Regions from separate parts of the Bradyrhizobium sp. SZCCHNS2022 genome, predicted to be linked through region 2. Evidence: predicted binding sites of a transcription regulator. Region 2 holds the regulator's gene; the other holds the start of a gene.
The links. The regulator LexA, encoded in region 2, represses DNA repair genes until DNA is damaged. The targets are predictions, from matches to a motif close to TGTTCNNNNTGTGTTCNG.
Positions count from the first base shown of each region.

Region 1: the regulator LexA is predicted to act here: its motif matches at 6,974-6,991, upstream of QXZ94_RS00830 (PA0069 family radical SAM protein).

Region 1 covers NZ_JAUHHZ010000001.1:174,462-184,593, forward strand. The annotation lists gene QXZ94_RS00790 (site-specific DNA-methyltransferase) at 1-92, opposite strand, end outside; gene QXZ94_RS00795 (hypothetical protein) at 218-493, shown strand; gene QXZ94_RS00800 (neutral zinc metallopeptidase) at 480-1,403, shown strand; gene moaB (molybdenum cofactor biosynthesis protein B) at 1,520-2,080, shown strand; gene QXZ94_RS00810 (hypothetical protein) at 2,112-2,498, opposite strand; gene QXZ94_RS00815 (helix-turn-helix domain-containing GNAT family N-acetyltransferase) at 2,624-3,583, opposite strand; gene QXZ94_RS00820 (glycosyl transferase) at 3,644-4,216, opposite strand; gene QXZ94_RS00825 (phosphoketolase family protein) at 4,393-6,810, opposite strand; gene QXZ94_RS00830 (PA0069 family radical SAM protein) at 7,002-8,195, shown strand; gene QXZ94_RS00835 (VOC family protein) at 8,214-8,693, shown strand; gene QXZ94_RS00840 (ribonuclease HII) at 8,745-9,659, shown strand; gene QXZ94_RS00845 (glycosyltransferase family 39 protein) at 9,865-10,132, shown strand, end outside.
Region 2 covers NZ_JAUHHZ010000001.1:2,433,052-2,443,183, forward strand. The annotation lists gene QXZ94_RS10835 (hypothetical protein) at 1-286, shown strand, start outside; gene glp (gephyrin-like molybdotransferase Glp) at 1,329-2,540, shown strand; gene lexA (transcriptional repressor LexA) at 2,733-3,431, shown strand; gene QXZ94_RS10850 (hypothetical protein) at 3,723-4,163, shown strand; gene QXZ94_RS10855 (ComEC/Rec2 family competence protein) at 4,265-6,556, opposite strand; gene QXZ94_RS10860 (hypothetical protein) at 6,697-6,909, shown strand; gene QXZ94_RS10865 (glutamine--tRNA ligase/YqeY domain fusion protein) at 6,934-8,622, opposite strand; gene gltX (glutamate--tRNA ligase) at 8,760-10,132, shown strand, end outside.

The DNA.
Region 1 (10,132 bases), 2.3 Mb from region 2:
ACGCAGTCGCCGACGATGATTCGGTGCTCTTCAAGAGCCTGGAATTTAGTGCGGGGCGCCTTTGCAGACGCCCCGCGACGCGACTCTACCATGACTCAAGAACTCTGACTCAGGCGACGCTGTCGGCGACGCGGGACCTAACAACCGACTGCCCACACAATGACGTGGCAAAGTAAAAATGGACTTAACCCGGAAAATTTTTCGCATCTCAGCAAGCATGTTCATCACGCGCACCGGCGATGAAGAGGCGTTCATCGACGCGCGGCGTTGTCTGCGCAACGTGACGCCGGCGAATGGTTTTTTCGTTTTCCTGCGCGCGTGCGATGCTCTCCGAGGTGCGGCAATGCCCGCGGTTTTTTCGCGCCACGCTAGGCAAAATTTGCCGGCCGGGTTATTGATTAACACAGTGGAAATTTTACCTGTTTGCCGCGTTAGGCATTTCGCGCAGAGCCGCGCAAGAATCGTGAGGAAAGGCCGCCATGCGTTACGATGATTTCCGTCGCAGCGACGACATCGACGACCGTCGCGACGAAGGCGGCGGGATGGGCGGTGGTATGGGTCTGCCGATCGGCGGCGGCGGTCTCGGCATCGGCACCATCATCGTGCTCGGCCTGATCGGCTACGCCTTCGGCATCGATCCGCGAATCCTGATCGGCGGCGCCGAGATGCTGGGCCACGGCAGCGCGCCGAGCTACCAGACCGAACGGCGCTCCGCCGGCAAGACCGGTGCGCCGAAGGACGAGATGGGCGACATGATCGCCGGCGTCCTCGGCGAGATCGACGATCGCTGGACCGAGATCTTCCAGGCGTCGGGGCAGAACTATTCCGGCCCCAAGATCGTGCTGTTTCGCAACAGCACCAATGGCGGCCGCTGCGGCATGGCGCAGTCGGCGATGGGCCCATTCTACTGTCCGCCCGATCGGCAGATCTTCCTCGACACGAGCTTCTTCCGTGAGGTCGAGACGCGCTTCCGCGGCTGCTCCGGCAGCGCCTGCAAGTTCACCGCGGCCTACATCATCGCGCACGAGGCGGGGCATCACGTCCAGAACCTGCTCGGAATCCTGCCGCGCGTGACGCGGATGCAGCAGCAGGTCGGCAGCAAGGCCGAAGCCAACGCGCTTCAGGTCAAGGTGGAGCTGCAGGCCGACTGCCTGTCCGGCGTCTGGGTCAACCGCGAGGCCAAGAAGCGGCCGGGCTTCCTCGAGGATGGCGACATCGACGCTGCGCTGACCACGGCCTCGGCCATCGGCGACGACACGCTGCAGCGCAAGGCCACGGGCCGTGTGGTGCCGGATTCGTTCACCCACGGCTCGGCCGCGCAGCGCAAGCGCTGGTTCATGATCGGCTACCAGCAGGGCTCGGTGCAGGCCTGCAATACGTTCGCCGCGAACGCGCAGCTCTAGAGCATGATCCGGAAAAGTGGAAACCGGTTTTCCGAAAGATCATGCTCAAACAAAGAGATAAGATCATGATGCGTTTCCGCCGAAACGCGTCATGATCTAGGGAGGGCGGAGTCACGATGGCGATCGACGAGACCAAGAGCTTCATTCCCCTCAACATCGCCGTGTTGACGGTGTCCGACACGCGCTCGCTTGCCGACGACAAGTCCGGCAACACCTTGAGCGACCGCCTGACCGCGGCCGGCCACAAGCTCGCCGCGCGCGACATCGTCACCGACGATGTCGAGAAGATCCGCGCCGTGGTGAAGGCGTGGATCGCCGATCCCGGCGTCGACGTCATCATCACCACCGGCGGCACCGGCTTCACCGGCCGCGACGTCACGCCGGAGGCGATCGAGCCGTTGTTCGAGAAGCGCATGGACGGCTTCTCGATCGCCTTCCACCTGCTGAGCCATGCCAAGATCGGGACGTCGACGATCCAGAGCCGCGCGACTGCGGGCGTTGCCGGCGCGACCTACATCTTCTGCCTACCGGGCTCGCCCGGCGCCTGCCGCGACGGCTGGGACGGCATCCTCGCCGCTCAGCTCGACTATCGCACGCGGCCCTGCAATTTCGTCGAGATCATGCCGCGGCTCGACGAGCACCTGCGCCGGCCCAAGGCCCAGGGCGCAACCGCGTAGCTTTTCACCGCTGCGCGCTCAGCATCCGGCGTCACTTCGCCGGCACGATCTCGAACGCGCCGCCGCCTTCGATGGCGGCGCCGATGAGGCCGCCCACCATGCTGGCCGCGAAATTATTCCCGCGCGGACCCACGATCATCCGGTAGGTCTTGCCGGGCACGGCGGTGAAACGAATGCTCGACGACCCCGGTGACGCCCAGGTCGAGACGGTGATGGCGACCGGGCCCGGAGGAAGCTGCCCCCGGTAGCTTTCGCCGCGGCCGAGGCTTGCCACCTTCGCGCCGTTGATCTCGACGGCGGCGGGTACCGCCAGATAGAGGAGATCGGTCGTGCGGGTGATCGCGATGGTCGCGCGGCCCTTGGGGGCGGCATGCGCGGAGCCTGCGATCCCAACGGCGCCCGCAAATGCAAGACACACGGCAAGCTTCGATCGGCACGTCAAACTGATCACTCGTGATCCCCCGCTTCAGTTTGGCGCGATACTACTGAAGCGCGGCAACTCCGCAATCTACGCGTGAGACGCGTTGCATGGTGGAGCTGTTCCTACTGCCGGTTGCCTCGGCTCGCCGCGCGCGGCAGCTCGAGCTCCCAGGTCTCGCCCATGAGTTCGATGCCGAACGACGCATGCGGCTCCTCGCCGACCTTGCGGAAGCCTGCGCGGGCATAGATGTCACGCGCTGCCGTGAGGATGCTCTGGGTCCACAGCACCACTTTGCTGTAGTCCTTCTCGCGGGCAAAGCGGATGCATTGCTCGGTCAGCGCCCGGCCGACGCCGAGACCGCGCGCCTTCTTTTCGACCAGCAGCAGCCGCAGCTTGGCGACGCCGTCGCCGCCGTCGACGAGGAAGATCGAGCCGACCGGCTCGCCGGCCAGCTCCGCGATCCAGCAATGCTCGCGGGCCGGATCGTAGCTGCGGATGAACTGTGCGCCGATCTCGGCGACCAGCGCCTCGAACGTGATGTCCCAGCCATACTCCTCGGCATAGACAGCGCCGTGCCGCGACACCACCCAGCCGATGTCGCCGGGACGATGGCTGCGCAGCAGCACGGTGGAGCGTCGCGGCTGCGGCGGCTCCAGCGCGGTCTCGATGGCGCCCATCGCTCCGACCAGACGGTTGCGGACCTCGGGCGCGAGCGGCGCCAGCATCGCCGCGATCTCCTTCTGCGAGCTGCGATCGAGCCGGGCATAGGCCTGCCGCCCCTTGGCGGTGAGGCTGAGCTGCTGTTGCCTCCGGTCCGACGGCAGGGGGGTACGAGCGATCAGGCCGTTCTCGTCGAAGCTCTGCACGATGCGGCTGAGATAACCGGCATCGAGGCCGAGCGAGAGACCGATCTCCTTGGCAGAGACGGCGTCGTGCTGGGCCAGCTCGTAGAGCACGCGCGCCTCGGCCAGCGAGAACGGGCTGTCGAGCAGATGTTGGTCCAGCGCGCCGAGCTTCCTGGTGTAGAAGCGGTTAAAGGCGCGAACCGCGGCGACCTGGTCATTGGACGGAACGTTGATCATGGGGCACCTCGTATACTTGCCATTATCAATCAATTGATTGACGATGACAAGTATCCGGCGCTAGACCATGATGATCCGGCTGCGCAGCATGGTGCGGGAGGAGCGGCCGAGCTGACGCAGCAGCCGCGCTTCAGCACGCTTATGCTCGGGCTGGTAGCCACCGATCTGCCGGTAGTGATCCCGCGCGATCAAGAGGCCCTGGTCGCCTAGCGGCCCGGCAAGAACGCGGACGACCGATCGCAGCCGGTCACGCAGGCTGACGGCGGCGTAGGGCGACCGGGCATAGCGGAAAATTCCGGCGCGCGGCCGGCCGCTGGCAGCGACGCTCTGGACGAACTGCATGGTCTCGTCGATCCACCCCGCGTCGAGCACCGCGCCCGCGGGCAGAAACATCAGCCATGGCGCCCGGGCCTTCGCGGCGCCGGCGGCCAGCGCTGCGGCATGGCTGCCCTCGAAACTCATGAAATGGCAGCCGGCGACGTCGGCGACGCGCTCGATCACGCTGGGATCGGGAGAGCGGTCGACCAGCAGCACCTCGGTGACGATACCAGCCGCTGCGCCCGGCACCAGCGCGGACAAGGTGGCCACGGCGGTCTGCTCGACCCCGGCGGTCGGGATGATCACGCTCAGCATGAACCTGGCATCGTCGTTTCCAGCGCCTCCGGTTCCGTTGTTATCATCTTGTCACAACCAAATCAGCCCGCTGCACTGCAGAATTTTGCAGCATGCGCCGGCGTCGCACGTTCGGGCTGCGCCTGAACGTTTGCTATTTCAAGGTGCGGCGTGGCCGAGGCTCGCGCTCGGCTGGCTCAGTCGCCGGCCTGCACCGTCGTCGTCCCGCCTGCGCTGTTCTGCCAGACCCAGTCGCGGATCTCCGGCATGTCCTCGCCATGCGCGCGGATGTAGCGCGCATGCGCGATCAGCGCGTCGCGGAACTTCTGCTTCACGGCGGCCGCCGACACGCTGAGGCCCGGCACGCGCTCGATCGCCTCGATGGCGAGGTGGAAGCGGTCGAGCTCGTTGAGCACGACCATGTCGAACGGCGTCGTCGTGGTGCCTTCCTCGATGAAGCCGCGCACATGCATGCCGGCATGGTTGGTGCGGCTGTAGGTGAGGCGATGGATCAGATAGGGATAGCCGTGATAGGCGAAGATCACGGGCTTGTCTGTCGTGAACAGGCTGTCGAAGTCGCGATCGCTGAGGCCATGCGGATGCTCTTTCGCAGGCTGCAAGGTCATCAGGTCGACGACGTTGACGACGCGGATCTTCAGCTCGGGCAATTCCTTGCGCAGCAGAGTGACGGCTGCGAGCGTCTCCAGCGTGGGGACATCGCCGGCGCAGGCCATCACCACGTCCGGCTCCGCATCGGCCGGCCCGGTGCCGGCCCATGACCAGATGCCGATGCCGGCGTCGCAATGCGTTGCCGCGTCCGTCATCGACAACCATTGCGGCGCAGGCTGCTTGCCGGCGACGATGACGTTGATGCGGTCGTAGGTGCGCAGGCAATGGTCGGCGATCCACAGCAGCGTGTTGGCGTCCGGGGGCAGGTAGATGCGGACGATGTCGGCCTTTTTGTTGGCGACGAGATCGACGAAGCCGGGATCCTGATGGCTGAAGCCGTTATGGTCCTGCCGCCAGACATGCGAGGTCAGCAGATAATTGAGCGACGCGATCGAGCGACGCCATGGCAGCTCGCGCGCGACCTTCAGCCATTTGGCATGCTGGTTGAACATGGAATCCACGATGTGGATGAAGGCTTCGTAGCAGGAGAAGAATCCATGGCGGCCGGTGAGCAGATAGCCTTCCAGCCAGCCCTGGCAGAGATGCTCGCTCAGCACCTCCATGACGCGGCCATCCTGGGCGAGATGGACGTCATAGGGCTCGATGCCTTCCATCCAGACGCGCTCGGTGACGTCGAACACGGCGTCGAGCCGGTTCGAGGCGGTCTCGTCCGGGCCCATGATGCGGAAGTTGCGCGTGGCCTGGTTCAACGTGAAGACCTCGCGCAGGAACCTGCCGAGCTCCCGCGTCGCCTCGGCGATGGTCTCGCCGGGGGAGCGAATGTCGACTGCGAAGGCGCGATAGTCGGGCAGCTTCAGCTCGCGCTTGAGAAGGCCGCCATTGGCATGCGGGTTGGCGCCCATGCGTCGCGCGCCTTTCGGCGCCAGCGCCTGCAACTCCGGCGCCAGACGGCCGGTCGCGTCGAACAGCGTCTCGGGCTGGTAGCTCTTCATCCACGCTTCGAGCAAAGCGAGATGCTGCGGATTGCGGCGGGGATTGCCGATCGGCACTTGATGGGCGCGCCAGAACCCTTCGACCTTGAGGCCGTCAACCTCCTTCGGCCCGGTCCAGCCCTTCGGGCTGCGCAGCACGATCATCGGCCAGCGCGGGCGATGGATCACGGCATCCGGCTGGCGCGCATTCTGCTGGATCGAGCGGATGCTGGCGAGCGCAACGTCGAGCGCATCCGCCATCTGCCGGTGCATCGCCTGGGGCTCGTCGCCCTCGACCAACAACGGCGCGTAGCCGTAGCCCTCGAACAAAGACTTGATCTCGGCATCGGCCATGCGGCCCAGCACGGTGGGGTTGGCGATCTTGTAGCCGTTGAGATGCAGGATCGGCAGCACCGCGCCATCATGCGCCGGGTTGAGGAATTTGTTCGAGTGCCACGACGCGGCGAGCGGTCCCGTTTCGGCCTCGCCGTCGCCGATGACGCAGGCCACGATCAAGTCGGGATTGTCGAACGCCGCGCCATAGGCGTGCACCAGCGCGTAGCCGAGCTCGCCGCCTTCATGGATCGACCCCGGCGTCTCCGGTGCCGCATGGCTCGGAATGCCGCCGGGAAAGGAGAACTGCCGGAACAGCTTGCGCAGCCCGTCCGCATCGCGCGTGATGTCGGGATAGATCTCGCTATAGCTGCCCTCGAGATAGGTGTTGGCGACCACGCCCGGGCCGCCATGCCCGGGTCCGCAGACATAGATCACGTTGAGATCCTGTGCGGCGATGGCGCGGTTGAGATGGGCGTAGATGAAGTTCAGCCCCGGCGTCGTGCCCCAATGGCCGAGCAGGCGTGGCTTGATGTGCTCCGGCTTCAGCGGCTCTCTCAGCAGCGGGTTGTCGAGCAGGTAGATCTGGCCGACCGAGAGGTAGTTGGCGGCGCGCCAATAGCGGTCGAGCAGGTCGAGATCGTCAGCGGGAAGCGTCGGTTGGGGAGAACTGAGCTGCATGGGACCTCGCTTGCCGTCCGTTTCGCGCCTGCGGGAGAGTACAGGAGAGTAACGCCGCACCGTCCCGTTCCAACGCGGCCGCAGCATAGAACGGGAATGTGATGGCTGGCCTTGCGCAGGCTCAGAACGGATCCTCCGAGCTTGTTCAATTTTGATCTTGTTATGTTCTCTTTTTGTGCTATACCTTGGCCATGAGCCGAGCATCTTCACATGCCCTCAAGCGCCCGCCGGTCCAGGTGCCCTCCGAGCCGGCGGGCGCGCCTTCCCCGGGTCCTGAGCAGAACCGTCCCGAGACCGATTTCCCCGAGCTCGCGGTCACCATCGACCGGAGCCGGCGCCGCGGCCGGGGGGCGCAATCCAATGCGAGCGGACGCTACGAGGCCGAGGCCCGCATCGCCTTCGACGATGGCTGGCAGAGCCTCGAGGAGCTGCCGCCATTCAAGACCACGGTCGCGACCGACACCTCGCGCAAGGTCATCACTCGCAACGACTCGCCGGACATTGGCTTCGACCGCTCGATCAATCCGTATCGCGGCTGTGAGCACGGCTGCGTTTATTGCTTCGCGCGGCCGACGCATGCTTTCCTCGGCCTGTCGCCGGGCCTCGACTTCGAATCCAAGCTGTTCGTGAAGCCGGATGCGGCGGCGCTGCTGGAGAAGGAGCTGGCGGCGAGCGGCTACGAGCCGCGGATGATCGCGATCGGCACCAACACCGATCCGTACCAGCCGATCGAGCGTGAGCGGAAGATCATGCGCGGCATTCTCGAGGTGCTGGAAAAGGTTGGCCATCCCGTCGGAATCGTCACCAAGTCGGCGCTGGTGATGCGTGATGCCGACATTCTGGCGCGGATGGCCAAGAAGAACCTGGCAAAGGTCGCGATTTCAGTGACCACGCTGGATCCGAAGCTGGCCCGCACCATGGAGCCGCGGGCCTCGACGCCGTCGAAGCGGCTGGAGGCGCTGCAGGCGCTGTCGAAGGCGGGCATCCCGACCACGGTGATGGTGGCGCCGGTGATCCCGGCGCTCAACGACAGCGAGATCGAGCGCATCCTCGATGCCGCCGCCCATGCCGGCGTCAAGGAAGCTGCGTACGTGCTGCTGCGGCTGCCGCTGGAGGTGCGCGACCTGTTCCGCGAATGGCTGCTCGAGCATTTTCCGGACCGCTATCGCCACGTCTTCACCCTGATCCGCGACATGCGCGGCGGCCGCGACTACGACTCGCAATGGGGCACCCGGATGAAGGGGACAGGTCCTATGGCCTGGATGATCGGCCGCCGCTTCGAGATCGCCTGCGAGAAGCTCGGCCTGAACAAGCGGCGGACCAAGCTGACGACGGATCATTTCGTGCGGCCGAAGGGCGGCGGGCAGCAGCTCAGCCTGTTTTGAAGGATGAGAGAGGGCGTCATGGGTGCCGAGGTCGTGGTTCCGCGGTTCACGGTTGTCACGCTCGGCGTCTCCGAGATGCGGCGGAGCATCGCGTTCTACGCCTCGCTCGGCTTCGTTCGGAAGTTCCAGGCGACCGGGGAGGCCGTGGCGTTCTTCGAGACTGGAGCAACCGTTCTGGCGCTCTATCCGTGGCACACGCTGGCACAAGAAGCCGGTGTGCCGGAGGAACCTCGTCCGCGGGCGTTCCGCGGTGTGACGCTGGCCTGGAACTGCCGCTCCGAGGCTGAGGTCGATGCAGCCCTGGACGCGGCGGTCGAGAAGGGAGCCTCGCTGCTGAAGCCGGCCCATCCGACCCACTATGGTGGCTATTGCGGCTATTTCGCCGATCCGGACGGCCATGTCTGGGAAGCCGTCGTGGCGCCGGGGATCGAAGTCGGCGACGACGGTCGGGTGCGTCTGCCGGAGGAGTCCAGGGCCGCGGACCCACGTTGCGAATAGTGGGGAATTGAGAAAGGTTGCGGGTTGCGCGGCTGCGTCCCGGTCCGCACCATGCCGACCATGATTCGGGACCAAGCGAACAAGCCGGGCGGGGCGAAGGCCGCCAGTGGTGCGTCGGCCAAGAGCGGCGCTGCGAAGGTTGGTGTTACGAAGGCTGGCGTTACGAAGGCTGACGCTGCGAAGAGCGGCGCTGCGAAGGGGGCGGCCAAGCTTGGCTCTGCAAAGGAGGCCGGCAAGGCTGGCGGCAGGCTCAGCAAGGGTGTCATTGCGGTGGCGCCGCCGAGTTTCCGGCGCGAGCGTGCTCTGCTGAAGCAGGGCATCTGGCCGGTCGCCGGCTGCGACGAGGCCGGCCGTGGTCCGCTCGCAGGCCCGGTGGTGGCGGCAGCCGTGATTCTCGATCCGGCGCGCATCCCCAAAGGTCTTGACGATTCCAAGCGGCTGAGCGCGGAGCAGCGCGAGGCGCTGTTCGACAAAATCTGCAAGACCTCCGCCTTCGCCGTGGCGGTCGCCTCGCCGGCGCGCATCGATCGCGACAACATCCTGCGGGCGTCGCTGTGGGCGCTTGCGCGGGCGGTGAAGGCGCTGCCGGAGGCGCCAAGGCACGTGTTCGTCGACGGTCGTGACCGCATCGATGTCGACTGCGGCTGCGAGGCCGTGATCGGCGGTGACGGGCTGGTGATGTCGATCGCGGCGGCTTCGATCGTCGCCAAGGTGACGCGGGACCGGCTGATGTGCGCGCTGGCGCAGGACTGCCCGGGCTACGGCTTCGAGCAGCACAAGGGCTACGGCGTGCCCGAGCATCTGGCTGCACTCGATCGTCTCGGCCCTTCGGTCCATCACCGCAGCCTGTTCGCCCCGGTCGTGGCGGCCCGGCGCAAGCATCAGCCTTGGACCGAGGTGCCGGAGCCGGATCTCTTCGCCGAGGTGAGCGTGGTGACATCCACCGAAATCTCCCTTGAGGCCTGATGCCGGTTGCCTCGATGGCGCCGCGGTCTTAATAGCTTTAGTCAGCCAACCAGCACGACGTGTCACTCCTCGCAGCGGGGCGGTCTTGTGGGCCTCGATCATGCGGTATTGATTGCGGGCGCCGGACACCGCGGTTGCGGATGAGGGACGGTCCTGCCGGCCTCCTCGACGTCCTCAGCGATCCAGCTAAGCGATCCAGCCGTTCATGCGTTTCACGTCACTGGTTGTCGAACTGATCCGCGCCAGGCCACGGCTGGTCGTCGTCATCGTGGTGCTGTGCCAGGCCATGATGTGGCTCGGCACAGCCGTGCTGTTCTATCGCAGCCCGCCCGGCCAGCTCGCCACCGCCATCGCGTTCGGACGCGAGTACCAGGTCGGCACCGACCTCGGACCACCGCTGTCGTTCTGGCTTGCGGACATCGCCTACCGCGTCGCCGGCAACCATCTATTCGGCGTCTATGTGCTGGCGGCGC
Region 2 (10,132 bases):
GTTCGTCGCCAACTATGCGCGAACGCACGCGATCCCGCGTGACGCCGCGCGCAAGGCGCTGGTCGACAGCATCAAGGCGATCGGCGCACAGTTCGCCGCCGACAACGCCGATGTCGCCGCCGCGGTCGACGCCCTCGGCCGCTTCGTCGAGAAGCCGCGCCAGACGTTTACGCTGAAGCTCTCGCCGCGCGCCAAGGTGCCCGCCATGCAGCTCGCCCAGCTGATCGCGATCGACCCGCCGAGCGCGCTGGCGCAGTTCAAGATCGAGGCGCAGACGGCGCCGTAAGACTGACGCCGATCGGAGCAGCGCGCCGAAGCAGGACGTGAGTCCACGTCTCTCTCCACGCGTCATTCCGGGGCGCGCGCAGCGCGAGCCCGGAATCCATACTCCGGGACGGTGATTGGTGAAGGAGGTCAAGCGAGCAGACATCCCGATCCTCTCGACCGGTCGTGGTTATGGATTCCGGGCTCGCGCTGCGCGCGCCCCGGAATGACGGGCGGAGAGAGCGTGCCATCAGGCGGCAACGTTGCACGCGGAGAATAGCGCTCGCTGATCAAGACGCACGGTTGGCACCTCGCCGTCAGCACACACGTCCACGATCCCGCGGCTGAAACGCCCGAGTTGATCCGGTTCGTTCCGCCCTCGCTTAGCGAAGAGGGCGCAGGGAATGCCGGGTGCTGGCCGCAACCCATGGCCCGCCTGCGAACAAAAATGCAGGCGGCAGGTACCACAGGTTCAGCCGGTCATCCGGCATTCCCTGCGCGGTGGGCTTGTCGGCTGCTTCGCGCTCTCCCTGGTGCACCGGGCTTGTTGGCCACCATGACGACAATGCGCTTCGAGCGCCTTGCGCTTGACACCAGCGTCGGGGTGTCGAGACCACGCGACTTGACCGCCTGCAATCCGCCGTTCGTCCACGCGCCATCAGCGCGTTGCGACAGACTGCAGCCACCGCCTCCCCACCTCACGTTTCGTGACGACCGCGAACCGTCCCTCTTCATCGAGGCGGGATGCGCGAGAAGATGCAGGTGATCTGCCCGACGGCGCAAGCGGAAACAGTGCGGCAAACTAACACGACGGGCAGTTGGCGCATGGCGGAGATGCGGAAATTGCCCGTCGGGCAGACACGCGGAGGAGAGCGACGAACGACGACGCTGCTGTCTAAGTCGAACCGACTATGCGGATCGGACATCCGGTCTGATCGGTTCTCTCGGTCCAGCCGGTCCCGATCCAACGGAAGCGACTTGCCCCGGGGACTTGGCCGCGCCGTGCACGTTCGGTTAGAACGCGACTCCCGCGAGTCGTCCCGCCTCCGTCCGAAGGAACTCTCATGGCCTTGATGCCGGTGTCCGATGCGTTGTCTGCGGTGCTCGCCGGCGCCGAACCGCTGGCCGAGGAGATGGTCGGGCTGGACGAGGCGTTTCACCGGGTGCTGGCGCGTGACCTCGCGGCGCTGCGGACGCAGCCGCCGGAGGCGATGTCGGCGATGGACGGCTATGCGGTGCGCGCGGCCGATGCCGACAAGCCCCAGGCGCGGCTCAAGGTGATCGGCGAGGTCGCCGCCGGGCGGCCGTTCGATCGCGTCCTCGGGCCTGGCGAGGCGGCGCGCATCTTCACCGGCGGCGTGGTGCCGGACGGCGCCGACGCCGTCGTGATCCAGGAGGACACGATCGCGGACGGCGATCACGTCGTGCTCAGCGAGGCCGCAATCACGGGCCGTCACATCCGGCCGGCAGGAGTCGACTTCCACGAGGGCATGGTGCTGCTGAGCGCCGGGCGCCGGCTGAGCGACCGCGATCTGTCGCTCGCCGCCAGCATGAACCATCCGGCGCTGCCGGTGCGGCGGCGCCCGAGGGTAGCGCTGCTCGCCACCGGCGACGAGCTGGTGATGCCCGGCGCGACGCCGGGTCCGGGCCAGATCGTCTATTCTAACGGCTATGCTCTGCGCGCGTTGGTGCGCAGCGAAGGCGCCGAGCCTGTCGATCTCGGCATTGCCGCCGATACGCTCGACGCCACGGTTGCCGGCATCCGCCGGGCGCGCGAGGCCGAGGCCGACATCCTGGTCACCACCGGAGGCGCCTCGGTCGGTGATCACGACCTGGTCAAGCAGGCGCTCGAGGCCGAGGGCGTCGAGATGGCGTTCTGGAAGATCGCAATGCGACCGGGCAAGCCGATGATGCATGGCCGGCTCGGCGGCATGAGGGTGATCGGGCTGCCGGGCAATCCGGTGTCGTCCTATGTCTGCGCCATCCTGTTCCTGGTCCCCTTGATTCGACGCCTGCTCGGCCGCGACGAAGCGCTGATGCCGCGCGAGACCGCCCTGCTCGGCCGCGAGCTCGCCGCCAACGATTCGCGCGAGGACTATCTGCGCGCCCGGCTGGAGGAACGCGCCGACGGCACGCTGGTCGCGACACCGGTGACGCAGCAGGATTCGTCGCTGCTCGGCCATCTCGCGCTCTCCCAGGCGCTCGTGATCCGTCCGGCCTTTGCGCCGAAGGCGCCGGCCGGCAGCCCCTGCGAGATCCTGCGCCTGCCGAACTGAGCGGTTTTCCCCGGCAAAGCCCGGATCGTTCATCATATTTTTAGGATTGCGGAACACACATCGAACATATAGTGTCCGTTCATGATTTGTTTTTAGTATGTTGCGGGCGACGCGAATACGAACGTCCAACTCCCATTCGCCCTTGGACGCAGGGCGCGGACTCGGACGATACAAACTGGGGACCAGGTCGAGATGCTGACGCGCAAACAGTACGAACTTCTGCGGTTCATCAATGAACGGCTCAAGGAAGCCGGCGTGCCGCCGTCATTCGACGAGATGAAGGATGCCCTCGACCTGCGCTCGAAGTCCGGCATCCACCGCCTGATCACGGCGCTGGAGGAGCGCGGCTTCATCCGCCGGCTGCCCAACCGTGCCCGCGCCATCGAGGTGATCAAGCTGCCCGAGCTGTCGCAGGCCGGCAACAATCGCCGCGGTTTCACGCCGTCGGTGATCGAAGGCAATCTCGGCAAGGTGCGGACCTCGACGCCCGCGCTCGATGATGGCGAGCGCCCGGTCGCGGTGCCTGTTATGGGCCGCATCGCCGCGGGTACGCCGATCGAGGCGCTGCAGACCCGCAGCCACACGATCAGCGTGCCGGCCGACATGCTCGGCAATGGCGATCACTACGCGCTCGAGGTGCGCGGCGACTCGATGGTCGATGCCGGCATTCTCGACGGCGACATGGCGCTGATCCAGCGCAACGAGACCGCCGACACCGGCGACATCGTGGTGGCCCTGATCGACGATGAGGAAGCGACGTTGAAGCGTTTCCGTCGCCGCGGCGCCTCGATCGCGCTGGAGCCTGCCAATACCGCCTATGAGGTGCGCATCCTGCCGCCCAACCGGGTGAAGATCCAGGGTAAGCTGGTCGGGCTCTATCGCAAGTACTGAGCACGTGCTGAGCGCGGACGCGCTGGCATCGGACGACATGCACAGTTGAGCGGCGGCGCGATGCTTGGAGCGTCGCCGCAGCTCAAAAACGAGTCACACGCGAATGCACCTCATGATGTGCAGCGCGGCACGCTCAAACGCTTGTGATCATCAGCGGCCACACGCCATGCAGATCAGCGCAGAATTGCCGTGAAGCGCGCGCTAACATCGCCTCGATGTCCACTCTGATAGAGGCCTGCGCCTGTCCGGGGGGAAGCGTGGGTCGGCTATCTCTCAGCGAGGAGCGATCCGATGTGTGACTACAGCCTCCATGCCGTTGCCTCCCGTCCTGCCAAGGTCGGCGAGACGCTGATATCGACGACCTTCCGCGGCACCGCGACCCGCGGCTTCGCGGTGGAGACCGAGCCCAACGTTGCGGTGTGCATGCTGCCTGGCACCGAGCTCGCCTTCGCCGAGGACGTCCGCTACGACAGCCGCTGGCTCTGGACCCGGACGATCCGCGAGCGCGTCGCCAAGTTCAACACGATCGAAAAGCACATCCCCGACCGCCATCACGACGCCATCGAGTTTGCCGACGGCCGGCACGTGCTCGTCACGCAGCTCTGCGAAGGCCAGCGCGTCACCGTGCTGCAGCTGCCCGTCACCAGGCAGCCGGGCGAGCACCGTCCGGATAGCGCGGAGGAGGCGCCGGCATCGCAGACGACGCGGATTCGCCGGATCAGCATCACCTGACACGCGTCGTCGATTTCGTCGTCTCGGATCGCTCGCCCGCAGCCCTCGGCCGGCACCTGCCGAAGCCGAGGGCGCGAGCATCAGCGCGGAAGCCGGACGAACTAATCCTCGATCACCTGCTCCGCCTCCGGCGGAGTCGCATCCTGGCCACGCGACGCAGGCGCGCGCGGTGTCAGGGTCATGTCGAATTCGCCGGTATCGGCCGAAGCCGGCCACCACGGGCGATCCGTGCCACCAGTGCGCACCGGCGTGACCGCGAAGCCGGCGCCCCGCTGCACCAGCATCAAGGCGCCCTGCTGCTGCAGACGCGGGCGGTCGATCACGGCGGCCGCACACGACGACGGCGCGGCGCGCGCGGTCACGATCAGCGCGGCACGGACGCAATCATCGGCGATGGCGTCGGCGCGCAAGGTCATGGCGACGAAACGGCCATCGGCCATCGCCACGACACAGCCCGCCTCGTCGCAGGACACACCGTCACCGAGTGCAGCATCGGCGGGCAGGCGCGCATCGGCATCGGCGGCGAGCCACTCCTTAGTGACGAACACGTCCTTGCCGGTGCGCATCACATGCAGGCGCCCGTCGCGGCCACGCACCGCCACCGCGCGTCCGTCTCCGGCAATGAGAATGTCGGGCAACGGCGTCGTGGCGGCCCACAGGGTGGCCGCCGCGAGCACGACGGCGCCCGACCAGCGCAGCGGCGTCCGCAACAGCCCGATCAGGATGAGTCCGAGACTGGCCAGGATCAGCGGGCCGATGCCGAACGCCGGAATCCGTCCGACCGCGCCCGGTAGCGCCGCCACCCAGCGCGTCACCGCGATCATCCAGTCGATCCCGAAACCCATCAGCGACCACCAGAAGCCGTCAAGGCCAAACGGCACCGCCAGCAGTCCCATCAGGCCGGCAGGCATCACCAGCACGGACACCACCGGCATCGCCGCGAGATTGGCCAGCACGCCGTAGGGCGTGACGCGATGGAAGTGGAAGGCGGCGTAGGGCGTCGTCGCGAGCCCCGCGATCAGCGAGGCCAGCAGCAGCATCGCAAGCTCGCGCCCGCCCCACAACGCGATGCGCTGCGAGGCGGAGCTGTCCGGCGTCGCGAACAATCTCGGCAGGCCGAACTGCACCAGCGCGACGAGGCCGAGCGTCGCCGCGAACGACATCTGGAAGCTCGGATGCACCAGCGCCTCGGGCGCTGCGACCAGCACGATCATCGCGGCGACCGCGAGCGTGCGGAAGGTGACGGCGCGACGGTCGACCATCACGGCGATCAGCACGACCGCCGTCATGAAGAAGGATCTCTGGGTCGCGACCTCCGCGCCCGAGAGCAGGAGGTAGAACGCGGCCGCGACCAGCGCCGCGACCGCCGCCCACTTCTTGATCGGATGGCTGACGGTGAGGCCCGGTATCAGCGCCAGCAGCGCGCGCACCGCGAAGAACACGACGCCGGCGACGACTGCCATGTGATAGCCGGAGATCGACAGCACGTGGCCGAGGCCGGAGACGAACATCGCGTCGTTGACATCGGGCGTGATGGCGTCGCGCCGCCCGGTCAACAGCGCCGTGGCGATGGCGCGCTCATCGCCGTCGAGCCGGGCGCGGATGCGCGCATCGATCGCATCGCGCAGGCCCTGCATCACAGCCGCATAGCGCAGGCCGAAGCCGGCCGCCTGCGGCGGCGTCACGGTCGTGATCGTTCCCATGACGAAGCCGGAGGCTCCGATGCCCTGGAAGAACATGTCGCGCGCGAAATCGTAGGCGCCCGGCCGCACCGGCGCGAGTGGCGGCAACAGCCGTGCCTTGAGCTGCACGAAGCTGCCGACGTCCGGGGCGGTGCCCTTGCGCACCGCGAGCCGCACCCGCGCCAGCGTGATCGCATTGCGCGGGCTCTCCATCGCAGTCACGCGCAGCACGATGCGGTCGCTGCGCCCGCGAATGTCGCGCGCCTCGACGAAGCCCGCGAGCGACACCGAATAGAGCGGTCGCGCCAGCACCGGATGCGCCACGCGCGCGGTCTTCACCGTCGCCACCGCGAAGCCGCAGGCGGCGGCCGCGATCATCACCGCCGCCGGAAACAGCGGTTGGCGCCGCATCAGCATGGCGACCAGACAGAACAGTGCCGCGGCGATGGCGCTGACCCACAACACCGGCTCGTGATCTGCGGAGAGATACAGCGCGATGCCGGCGCCGAAGGCCACGGGCACCCATGGCAGCAGCCGCCCTGCGCCGGCCTCCTCGCGCGCCCAGCCCCTGAGGCGCGCGGCAAAGGACGGCCATGCGGCCGAGCCGATCGCGGGCCAACCGCCAGCCAGCGCGCCGCGCGGCGGCCAGACGTCGGCCATCACGCCCGCGATCCCGCGACGCCATCCCGGCGGCCTGACCGGCCCCGCCATCGCCACACCACCCGCTACGACACCGGGCCGGAAGGCTACTGGAAGCTGCGCGAGCGCGCCTAGCAGAACAGAACGAGAATCCCGGATTTCTCCATGCGCGATACACTGGAACTTTTTGCACCGCCCGCGCTTATCGGGGTATGGACGCCCACGATATCGACGACCCCTTCTCCGACCTGGATCTGGAGAAGGCCATCCATCTGCGCTGGACCCTCCGGGACATCAAGGCGCACCGGCTCACACTTTCCCCCATCGCCGACGACGACCTGTCGCTGCTGACCGAGCGCGGCCTCGTCGAGGTCAGCGACGGCGTGCCGACGCTGACCGAGGCCGGGCAGGACGCGATCAACTGACCCCATCCGTTGGCACGGGCGGCCTCACCCCTTCGCGACTTCCTTCGCGAAGGTGTCGCGCAGGCCGATGGTGCGGTTGAACACCAGCTTGTCCGGCGTCGAGTCGGGATCGCGGACGAAGTAGCCCTGGCGCTCGAACTGCATCGGCTCGGCCGAATTGCTTTCGGCGATCGCGGGCTCGATGCGCGCATCGGTCAGGACCTCGAGCGAGTTCGGATTGAGGTCGGCGGTGAAGTCGGCCGCGTTCGGGCTCGGATTGGCGAACAGCTGGTTGTAGATGCGAATCTCGGCTTTCAGCGACTGCGCGGCCGGCAGCCAGTGCATGGTTGCCTTGACCTTGCGGCCGTCGGGCGCGTTGCCGCCCTTGGTCTGGGGATCATAGGTGCAGCGCAGCTCGACGATCTCGCCCGCGTCGTTCTTGATGACCTCGCGGCACTTGATGAAATAGGCGTAGCGCAGCCGCACCTCGTTGCCGGGCGACAGGCGGAAGAACTTCTTCGGCGGGTTCTCCATGAAGTCGTCCTGCTCGATATAGAGCTCGCGGCCGAAGGCAATCTTGCGGGTGCCGGCGGAGGGATCGTCCGGATGGTTGATCGCTTCGAGCTCCTCGACCTGGCCTTCCGGATAGTTCTCGATCACCACCTTCAACGGACGCAGCACTGCCATGCGGCGCTGCGCCGTGCGGTTCAGCTCCTCGCGGATGCAAAATTCCAGCATGCCGACATCGACGATGCTGTTGGCCTTGGCGATGCCGATGCGCTTGGTGAATTCGCGCACCGCCGCCGGCGGCACGCCGCGGCGCTTCAGGCCGGCGATGGTCGGCATGCGCGGATCGTTCCAGCCGGAGACATGGCCGTCCTGCACCAGCCGCGTCAGCACGCGCTTCGACAGCAGCGTGTAGGTGAGGTTGAGACGCGCGAACTCGTACTGCCGCGGATGCGACGGCACCGGCAGCTTGTCGAGCAGCCATTCGTACAGCGGCCGGTGATCCTCGAATTCGAGCGTGCAGATCGAATGCGTCACGCCCTCGATCGCGTCCGACTGGCCGTGGGCGTAGTCGTAGCTCGGATAGATCTTCCAGGTGTCGCCGGTGCGCGGGTGATGGGCGTGCAGGATCCGGTACAGCACGGGATCGCGCAGATTGATGTTGCCGGCGGCCATGTCGATCTTGGCGCGCAGCACGCGCGCCCCGTTCGGGAATTCGCCGGCCTTCATGCGCCGGAACAGGTCGAGATTCTCCTCGACCGTGCGGTCGCGGAACGGGCTGTTCTTGCCGGGCTCGGTCAAGGTGCCGCGCGCCAGCCGGATCTCCTCCTGGGTCTGGTCGTCGACATAGGCGAGGCCGGCCTTGATCAGGCCTTCCGCCCACTCGTACAGCCGCTCGAAATAATCCGAGGCATAGAACAGGTTGTCGCCCCAGTCGTAGCCGAGCCAGCGCACGTCGGCCTGGATGGAATCGATATATTCCTGCTCTTCCTTGGTCGGGTTGGTGTCATCGAAGCGCAGATTGCAGCGGCCGCCGAACTCCCGGGCGATGCCGAAGTTGAGACCGATCGACTTGGCATGGCCGATATGCAGGTAGCCGTTCGGCTCCGGCGGGAACCGGGTGACGACGGTCTTGTGCTTGCCGCTGTCGAGATCGGCCTGGACGATGTCGCGGATGAAGTCGCGCCCTGCCTCTGCCGTCGCTGCCGTGTCTGTCGTCGTGGTCATCAAGAAATGTCCTGCTCCGGAATTTGGCAGCCTATGTGCCAAATCCGCCTCCCCCAAGGAAGGCTTTAGTTATGCGATAGGCCTGCTATACACCCCCCGCCCTCTTGAGCCCCTGCCTGGATTTCGTGCTGCCACCCATGACCACCCCGATCGTCACGCGCTTTGCCCCCTCCCCGACCGGCTTTCTCCACATTGGAGGCGCCCGGACGGCCCTGTTCAACTGGCTGTATGCGCGCGGCCGCGGCGGCAAGATGCTGCTCAGAATCGAGGACACCGACCGCGAGCGCTCGACCGATGCGGCGATCGCGGCCATCCTCGACGGGCTGAAATGGCTCGAGCTCGACTGGGACGGCGAGGTCATCTACCAATATAGCCGCGCCGCCAGGCACCGCGAGGTCGCCGAGCAGCTGCTCGCCAGCGGCATGGCGTATCGCTGCTATGCCACCGCCGAGGAGCTGACCGCGATGCGCGAGAAGGCGCGCGCCGAAGGCCGCACCAGGCTCTACGACGGGATGTGGCGCGATCGCGATCCGAAGGAGGCCCCCGAAGGCGTCAAGCCGACCATCCGGCTGCGCGCGCCGCTGACCGGCGAGACGGTGATCGAGGATCAGGTGCAGGGCCGCGTGGTCTGGCAGAACGAGAACCTCGACGATCTCGTGCTGCTGCGAGGCGATGGCAATCCGACCTACATGCTGGCCGTCGTGGTGGACGACCACGACATGGGCGTCACCCACGTGATCCGCGGCGACGACCATCTGATCAACGCCGCGCGCCAGAAGCAGATCTACGATGCGCTCGGCTGGACGGTGCCGTCGATGTCGCACATCCCGTTGATTCACGGGCCCGACGGCTCCAAGCTGTCCAAGCGCCACGGCGCGCTCGGCGTCGATGCCTACCGCGCGATGGGATATCTGCCATCCGCGCTGCGCAATTACCTGGTGCGGCTCGGTTGGAGCCATGGCGACCAGGAGATCTTCTCGACCGAGGAGATGATCGGGGCGTTCGACCTGCCGGCGATCGGCCGCTCCGCGGCGCGCTTCGACTTCGCCAAGCTCGAAAATCTCAACGGCCACTATATCCGTCACAGCGACGACGCCGCGCTGGTGCGCCAGTTCGAGGACGTGCTGAACTACGTGCCGAACGGCGCGGCGCTGAAGGCCAAGCTCAACGACGCCACGCGGGCGCAGCTGACGCAGGCGATGCCGAGCTTGAAGGAGCGCGCCAAGACGCTGCTGGAGCTGATCGACGGCGCCGCCTTCATCTTCGCCGACCGCCCGCTGCCGATCGACGCCAAGGCCGCGGCCCTGCTGACGCCGGACAGCCGCGCGCTGATCGGCCGGCTGCACGAGGCGCTGGCTGGCGTCGAGAGCTGGAGCGGACCGGCCACGGAAGCCGCGCTGCGTGCGTTTGCCGAAACAAACAATCTCAAGCTGGGCGCCGTGGCCCAGCCGCTCCGCGCGGCGCTCACCGGACGGACCACCTCGCCCGGCATCTTCGATGTTCTGGCCAT